Regions from separate parts of the Mesorhizobium sp. L-2-11 genome, predicted to be linked through region 2. Evidence: predicted binding sites of a transcription regulator. Region 2 holds the regulator's gene; the other holds the start of a gene.

Region 1 (4,425 bases), 3.1 Mb from region 2:
GGACGATTTGCTCGCTCTTGCTCCAGAAATTCCCTGGAAACAGATTCGTGGAATTGGCAACGTTTTGCGTCACGAATACCACAAGACTTCCGACGCCATCATCTGGACCGTGGTGACAGACAGTCTGTCGCCGCTCCGCCTGGCTGTCGAGCGCATACTCGAGGCGTCGCGGCGCAAGTAGCCGCCTGCTGCAAACTCCCCTCTTGGCGCTGGCCCTTATGCTGGCCAAACGAGCCGCTCATGCTCGGCGGCGAAATACCGCTTGCAAATCGCAATCAGTCCGGCTAAAAATAACTGCTTGCATTTCACAACTGGTTTAGGGAGGTACCTATGTCCAAGCTTCGCGTCAACGCTTTCACCGTGTCCATCGACGGCTTCGGCGCCGGTCCCGACCAGGACCTGAAAGAGCCGCTGGGCGTCGGCGGGGAAGCCCTGCACACATGGATGTTCGGCACCCGAACCTTCCGCAACATGTCCGGCGAGGACAGCGGCACCACGGACACGGACGACGGGTTCGTGGCGCGCAGCTTCGAAAATGTCGGGGCTTGGATAATGGGACGGAATATGTTCGGGCCGATCCGGGGAGAATGGCCTGATGAAAGTTGGAAAGGCTGGTGGGGAGACAACCCGCCGTATCATGTGCCGGTCTTCGTGCTCACCCACCATCCGCGGGATCCTGTCGTCATGGAGGGCGGCACGACCTTCCATTTCGTGCCCGACATTCACTCAGCGCTGGAAAAGGCGAAGGCCGCGGCTGACGGCAAGGATGTCCGGCTCGGCGGCGGCGTCGCCACGATCCGGCAATATCTCCGGGAAAAGCTCATCGACGACATGCATCTGGCGATATCGCCGATGCTGCTCGGCTCAGGCGAGAACCTTTTTGCCGGCATCGACATGGTCAAGCTCGGCTACCGCTGCAGCGAGCAGGTCGCAACGCCGAATGCCATGCATGTCATCATCGAGCGCGATTAGGACATTTCGTCTGCTCTTTTGGCGAAAGCCTCGGTGCTGGCCCCTTTCTCCCCCTCACTATACGGGGAGAAATGCCCGGCAGGGCAATGAGGGGCGGCGCAAGCGATCGAAGATTACGCTGCCGGACAATATACTGAGGGCAATATGACCTCAGAATAAGTTTGATCGACGCAGTGACTTGGGCTGGTTAAACTGTCGAGGTTGGCGCCGCCCCTCATCTGCCTGCCGGCACCTTCTCCCCGTATAGTGACGGGGAGAAGGGAGCGCTGTCTCAATACTTCTGCGGAACATACAGCTCGCGCGGCAGCACCTGGCGCTCGTATTCGGGATTGAATACGCGGTCGGGCAGCGTGATCTCCTCGTGCGGCACCTCCTCATAGGGCATCTGCTTGAGGAGGTGATCGATGCAGTTCAGCCGTGCCCGTTTCTTGTCGTTGCCCTCGACGATGAACCACGGGGCTTCGGGGATGTTGGTGCGGGCGAACGTCTCTTCCTTGGCCTTGGTGTACTGTTCCCAGCGCACGCGCGACTGCAGGTCCATCGGCGACAGCTTCCACTGCTTCATCGGATCATGGATGCGCATCTGAAAGCACATCTGCTGCTCCTCGTCGGTGATGGAGAACCAGTATTTGACCAGGGTGATGCCGGAGCGGACCAGCATGCGCTCGAACTCCGGCACGTCGCGAAAAAACTCCTCGACCTGCTCCGGCTCGGCGAAGCCCATCACACGCTCGACGCCGGAGCGGTTGTACCAGGAGCGGTCGAACAGCACGATCTCGCCGCCCGCAGGCAGATGCGGCACGTAACGCTGGAAATACCATTGCGACTTCTCGCGCTCGGTCGGCGCCGGAAGCGCGACGACGCGGCAGATGCGCGGATTGAGCCGCTGGGTGATGCGCTTGATCACGCCGCCCTTGCCGGCCGAGTCGCGGCCCTCGAAAACCACCACCAGCTTCTTCCTGGTGTAAGCCACCCAGGACTGCAGCTTGATCAATTCGGATTGCAGCGTGATCAGGTCGCGAAAATATTGCAGGCGATCCATCGAGGGCGGATGCGTGTTCTTGTAGATCTTGGCGATTTCCAGCGACAGCGCCGGTTCCGACATCTCCAGCTCGTAGTCCTCGTCGAGCGTGTCGGCCAGCTCCGCTTCCAGCCAGTCCTTGGCGGGAGAATTCTGTTTTGCTTCGGTCATTTATGCTGCTCCGCTTGCACGCCCGTGTCGGCGTCGGCCTGCCGGCCGAGATCGGACACCTTGAGCCGATTTGCATATAGGCCGGCAATGACGGTTTTATTGCAGCCGGCCCGCGCACCGGCCGCGCAAATCCGTGAGATGTGATCGATCAGCCTCCCTGGCGCGCACGACAAACGGGCCGAATTGTCCTACAAAGCCAGGATCCCCGGGCAGCCTTCAAAGCTCCCTTCTCAACGCAATTGCGAGGATCTGACATGGAATATCGTACACTCGGCCGTTCCGGGCTGAAGGTTTCGACGCTGACCATGGGCACCATGACTTTTGGCGGCGCCGGCGCATTTTCGGCGGTCGGCAAGACCGATCTCTACGAGGCTCGCCGGATGATCGACCTCTGCATCGACGCCGGCATCAATCTCATCGACACCGCCAATGTCTACTCGAACGGGCTTTCGGAAGAGATCATCGGCGAAGCGCTCGGCGGCAAACGCAAGGGCGATGTGCTGATCGCCTCCAAGGCACGCATGCGGATCGGCAACGGCCCCAACGATGAGGGCCTGTCGCGCTACCATCTGATCCGCGAGTGCGAGAAGAGCCTGAAGCGCCTCAGGACCGACGTCATCGACATCTATTTCCTGCACGAATGGGACGGCACGACGCCGCTCGAAGAGACCATCGCCGCGCTCGACACGCTCGTCAGCCAGGGCAAGATCCGCTATGTCGGCTGTTCCAACTATTCCGGCTGGCAAGTGATGAAGGCGCTGGGGATCAGCGACCGCCAGCACCAGCCGCGCTTCGTCACCCAGCAGATCCACTACACGCTGGAAGCGCGCGAAGCCGAATATGAACTGCTGCCGATCTCGGTCGACCAGGGGCTTGGCGTGCTGGTGTGGAGCCCGCTCGCCGGTGGACTGCTGTCCGGCAAATACCATCGCGACCAGGCCACCGCCCGCCAGCTCAGCGGCTGGACCGAACCGCCGATCCGCGACGAGGACCGGCTGTGGCGGATCGTCGATGTGCTCGCCCATATCGGCAACAACCATGGCGTTTCGGCGGCGCAGGTGGCGCTTGCCTGGCTGCTCGGCCGGCCCGCGGTCAGTTCGCTGGTCATCGGCGGACGGACCGAAGCCCAGTTCAAGGACAATATCGCCGCCGCCAGCCTGGTGCTGACCAGCGATGAGCGCGCACGCCTCGACGCTGTCAGCCGCCCGCCGGTTCTCTACCCCTATTGGCACCAGCAGTTCACGGCAAAGGACCGGTTTGGTCCGGCCGATCTGGTTCTTGACCGGGAAGATATCTGACATCGATCCAGATCAGGTCGAAGGTCGCCGGCTTAGCCTGAGATAAAACGCCAGACCTCGGGATCAGGCTCGATCTGGCCGCTGAGCACGAAATATTTGTAGAGCACGAGCAGGCAGATCGCCTGCTCGGCCCGCTCGTCGGCGAACTGGCGGCAATAGGCGTTAGCGGCGGCAACGATGCGTTCGGCCTCAGTCGGATGCCTTTCGAGATATTGCACCCGCTCGGCAAGATCCGTGAAATCAGGTTCGAGCGGCACATAGTGAACACCAGCCACGAGTTCGCTTTCGGCGAACCATGTCTCATATGTTGGCGGTGGCATCAGGCACAGCGAATTCGAACTCATAATCCATTTCAAGTTGGTCGCCACATCGTTGCCTTCGAGCGAAATGATGTAGCGACAGCGCCGCTGCTGGTCGATGCTCAGATAAGGCTTGCGATATTCCGGCGCTGCCGTCGGCTTGGGCGTTCCGACATCGCAAAAGGGCAGATCGCGCGCAGCGTCCAGAAGCAAGGTCCTTATCGGGTTGTTGAGCTCGCCGCGCCACACCGCAACCGGAAGCTTGTCCGCGAAGGCTACATCGTCGGCGGGCATGTGGAAGTGGCGGAACTTGTTGAGCTTGAACAGGACCCCGTTTCTGTTGTCACCGGCGATCGGCCGATCCTTGACGATCGACGGCATCGTAGGCACGTCGACGACGTCGCCGAATTCGAGATCGATGCGCAAATCGGGATCGAAGTAGCGGGCAAATTCCTTCAGATCGTAGTAGTACATGCTCCGGCCTCTTGGTAGCCGGCTGACCGGCACGGCCCCGCCGCTCGGCGCGAAAGCGACCTGCAATCTGTTGTAGTAGTTGAGACGCGCGCGGACCGATCCGTCCGAAAGCCTGGCCTGATCGAGCAGCGCGGCGAGCCTGCGGCGGAACAGCGCCTGCGGTGCGATATCGCGCACGGCATTGCGCGCA
Region 2 (4,425 bases):
TCGAAGTGAATATCAACAATCTGGCGGCGGTGCCTTCGATCGTCTTCGGCCTGCTTGGGCTTGCCGTATTCCTGAATTTCTTCGGCATGCCGCGCTCAGCCCCGGTGGTCGGCGGCATGGTGCTGGCGCTGATGACCCTGCCGATCATCATTATCGCCTCGCGCGCTTCGCTGCGCGCCGTGCCGCCGTCGATCCGCGAGGCGGCGCTCGGCATCGGAGCGTCCAAGGTCCAGACGGTATTCCATCACGTCTTGCCGCTGGCGATGCCGGGCATCATGACCGGCACCATCCTCGGAATGGCGCATGCGCTGGGCGAAACCGCGCCGTTGCTGATGATCGGCATGGTCGCCTTCATCGTCGACATTCCCGGCGGCTTCACCGATCCCGCGACGATCCTGCCGGTGCAGATATTCATGTGGGCGGATTTCCCGGAAGCCGGGTTCCAGCAGAAGACTTCGGCGGCGATTTTGATTTTGCTGGTGTTTTTGGTCATCATGAATGCCATCGCGGTGATACTGCGCAGGCGCTTCGAGCGGCGCTGGTAAGGAGTAGAGGATATGAACTTCATGACGGAAGCCGGCGTCGAGCAGAAACTGAGCAGCGCAACCAACGCCCCTTCGATCAAGATGAAGGGCGAAAAGGTCTCTGTTCACTACGGCGAGAAGCGAGCCCTGTTCGACGTCGATCTCGATGTCCGCGAGCATCAGGTGACGGCGTTGATCGGGCCATCGGGCTGTGGCAAGTCGACGTTCCTGCGGTGCCTGAACCGAATGAACGACACGATCGATATCGCACGGGTGAGCGGCAAAATCACGCTCGACGGCGAGGATGTCTACGACCCGAAGATCGATGTCGTCGAGCTGCGGGCCCGCGTCGGCATGGTATTCCAGAAGCCGAACCCGTTTCCGAAGTCGATCTATGAAAACGTCGCCTACGGTCCGCGCATTCACGGCCTGGCCAGGAGCAAGGCCGAGTTGGACGGCATTGTCGAATCGAGCCTCAAGAAGGCCGGCCTGTTCAACGAGGTCAAGGATCGCCTGCTCGAGTCGGGTACCGGTCTGTCCGGCGGACAGCAGCAGCGCTTGTGCATCGCCCGCGCCATCGCCGTGTCGCCGGAAGTGATCCTGATGGACGAGCCCTGTTCGGCGCTCGATCCGATAGCCACCGCCCGCGTCGAGGAACTGATCGATGAACTTCGCGAGAACTACACGATCGTCATCGTCACCCATTCGATGCAGCAGGCGGCGCGCGTGTCGCAACGCACGGCGATGTTCCATCTCGGCTATCTGGTCGAGGAGGGCGCGACCGACAAGATGTTCACCAACCCCGACGACAAGCGCACCCAGGACTACATCACCGGCCGGTTCGGCTGAGCGGGTCCGGCGAATTTCGAACACGAGGACAGCACCATGGGTGAACACACCGTCGCTTCTTTCGACGAGGAACTGGAGCATATCGACCGCCTGATCCGCGACATGGACGAGCTCGCCGCCGCAATGGTCGCAGCTTCGATCCGCGCGCTGCTCGCGTCGGACAATGCGATGGCGCAGCGCGTCGTCTCGGACGACGCCATCATGGATGCGCGGCAGCGCGAGCTCGACGACAGCGCCATCACGCTTATCGCCAAGCGGCAGCCGATGGCGCAGGATCTGCGCGCCGTGGTTGGCGCAATCCGCATGGCCGGCGATCTCGAGCGCATCGGCGATCTGGCCAAGAATATAGCCAAGCGGGTCAGCGCAGTCGGGCAGAGCGCGACGCCGCGGAATCTGTCGCACGGTATCGACGCGATGGCGGATCTGGTTCTTGTGCAGCTCCGCGGCGTGGTCGAGCACTATGTGGCGCGCGATGCCGGCGCGTTGAAGGAACTGCGCGCCGACGACCAGAAGATCGACGTGAAATACACGGCGGTTTTCCGCGAGCTCCTGACCTACATGATGGAGGATCCGCGCAACATCACCGCCTGCACGCACCTTCTGTTCTGCGCCAAGAATCTCGAGCGTATCGGCGATCATGTCACCAACATCGCCGAAAACGCCTACTTTGTCGTGACCGGGCAGCAATTGCCGGCGGATCGCCCGAAGCTCGACGAAACGACGATGTCGGCGCCGGCGACATGACAGGAGTGACCGGCCGATGATCGCGCCGCGCATCATGGTGGTGGAGGATGAAGAGCCGCTGGGCGTCCTCCTCCGTTACAATCTTGAATCCGAAGGCTATCAGGTCGAGGTGGTGACGCGCGGCGACGAGGCCGAAATCCGGCTGCAGGAAAACGTGCCCGATCTTTTGGTGCTCGACTGGATGGTGCCGGCGGTTTCCGGCATCGAGCTTTGCCGGCGCCTTCGGGTGCGTCCCGAAACCGAGCGGCTGCCGATCATCATGCTGACCGCGCGCGGCGAGGAGAGCGACCGGGTGCGCGGCCTTTCGACCGGAGCCGACGATTATCTGGTCAAGCCGTTCTCGACACCGGAATTCATGGCCAGGGTCAAGGCGCTGCTGCGCCGCGCCAAGCCGGAAGTGCTGTCCAGCGTGCTCAAGGTCGGCGACATCATGCTCGATCGCGAATCGCACAGGGTCTATCGCAAGAAGAGCGAGATCCGGCTCGGGCCGACCGAATTCCGGCTGCTCGAATTCATGATGCGGCATCCGGGCCGGGTTTTTTCGCGCAGTCAGTTGCTCGACAATGTCTGGGGCGAGACGATCTACATCGACGAGCGCACGGTGGACGTCCATGTCGGCCGGTTGCGCAAGGCGGTCAACAATGGTCGCATGCCCGACGTCATCCGCACCATCCGCGGCGCAGGCTATGCGATCAGGGAAGACTAGGTTCCTCGGCGCGGAAGTTCTGACAGGTCGGGCGTACTTGCGTTGGCGGATCGCAGGCCTTCGCGATTAGCTGAAACGCCCATCGCTTCGTCATCCTTGGGCCGAGCAAGCCCTGCTTCGCCCTGGGATGACGAAGTTGGGAGGATTTCGGCCAATCCCGAATGTCTGCGATGGTCCAAGGAACCAACGGTGGATACTCCGGTACTCTTTCGGGTCAATTCAAGCCACGTCTCTCCTGATCGTGCCGGACTTCCCTTGTGCGCCGGGCGCGAAAATCTCCTGGTCGACGAAGCTCAGCGCCCGCATGGCGCAGCCTTCGCGGATCAGCGGCAGCTCGTTGGGCTCGGTGTCGAAGGAAATCGAACCCGAATGCTGGCCGCCGGCGGTCTGAGCAATGGCCTCGCGCAGCGCCGGCTCGATCAGGTCGAAGGCGGCAGCGCTGGCGCCGACCATGGCCACCGGCGCCGGATCGATCAGCGCGAACAGGCTGCCGAGCCCGAAGCCGAGCGCTTCGCCGGCCTTGCGGTAGGCTTCGCGCTCCGGTCCGTCCGTCTCGCGCGCCCGGGCCGCCAGGGCCCGCATCTCGGCGTCGCTGATATCGGCGACCGGCTCGGCGTCCTCGCTCAATTGCCTTGCGTTGCGCCAGATGGCGTAATTGCCGGCATAAGCCTCGACGCAGCCGCGCCGCCCGCAGCGGCAAAGCGCGCCGCCCGGCCGATGGATCATGTGGCCGAATTCGCCGCCTGAGGAGTGGGTGCCGGTGAACAACTCGCCCTTCAGCACCAGCCCCATACCGATGCCGTGCGAGAGCAGGATGGCGATGAAATCGTCACGGTAGCGATCCGGGTGGCGCCAGCGCAGCGCTACGGCCATCATGTTGCAGTCGTTCTCCATGATGGCCGGGATGCCGAACTCGCGTTCCAGAATGTCGGCGAAGGCGATGTTCGTCTGCGGCGTGATCGGCGACCACAACATGGCGCGCGCATGGGAATCGGTGATGCCCTGGATCGCCAGCGCGATGCGGGCGACGCTTTGGACGTCGAGGTCGGGATCTTCGAGCCGGCGCCGGACGATGGCGATACATTCGCCGATCAGCGCGTCACGCGACATGGTCAGCGTGTCCAGCCGGCGTTGTTCCTCGGCGACCACTTTTCCGGCATAATCGATGACGGCGACCGACAGGAAATTCAGCGACAACACAACTGTCAACACCGCAGCGGCTTGCGGATTGAGGCTGAGGCCGACCTGCGGCCGGCCGCGTTTCAGCGAAACCGTCTCGCTCGCCTTGCTCTCGGCCAATATGCCTTCCTGGATCAGGTCGGAAGAGATCGCCGATATGGTCGAATGGCTGAGGCCGGTGATTGCGGCGATCTCGGTCCGCGACGGCTGGCCTGCGCGGCGCACCGCCGAAATCACCATCGCCCGGTTGCGCCGGCGCAAATCGTCATGACGGATTCCAACCGACATTTTTTGTTCCTCCTCATTGCCGCGGCCGCTCTTGAATCGGAAGCCGTCGGTAATGTCCGACAAATACTGGCAGAAGCAGAAGGGGCTGTCATTGTTTATTCCGAGCCTCGAAAAAAAGCCAACAGGACATCAAGA

Evidence for each region. Region 2 encodes PhoB, which activates phosphate uptake and scavenging genes when phosphate is short. Its sites were predicted from a motif close to TGTCATNNANCTGTCAT; they were not measured.
Region 1: a site for PhoB is predicted at 2,252-2,268, ahead of ppk2 (polyphosphate kinase 2). Genes of this name have one in related genera too.

Annotation. Positions count from the first base shown of each region.
Region 1 covers NZ_AP023257.1:4,359,530-4,363,954, forward strand. Annotated here, with positions in the region: gene JG739_RS20930 (HepT-like ribonuclease domain-containing protein) at 1-181, shown strand, start outside; gene JG739_RS20935 (dihydrofolate reductase family protein) at 331-972, shown strand; gene ppk2 (polyphosphate kinase 2) at 1,244-2,164, opposite strand; gene JG739_RS20945 (aldo/keto reductase) at 2,419-3,462, shown strand; gene JG739_RS20950 (glycosyl transferase family 90) at 3,495-4,425, opposite strand, start outside.
Region 2 covers NZ_AP023257.1:1,248,778-1,253,202, forward strand. Annotated here, with positions in the region: gene pstA (phosphate ABC transporter permease PstA) at 1-545, shown strand, start outside; gene pstB (phosphate ABC transporter ATP-binding protein PstB) at 558-1,373, shown strand; gene phoU (phosphate signaling complex protein PhoU) at 1,410-2,117, shown strand; gene phoB (phosphate regulon transcriptional regulator PhoB) at 2,134-2,823, shown strand; gene JG739_RS06020 (ROK family protein) at 3,043-4,290, opposite strand.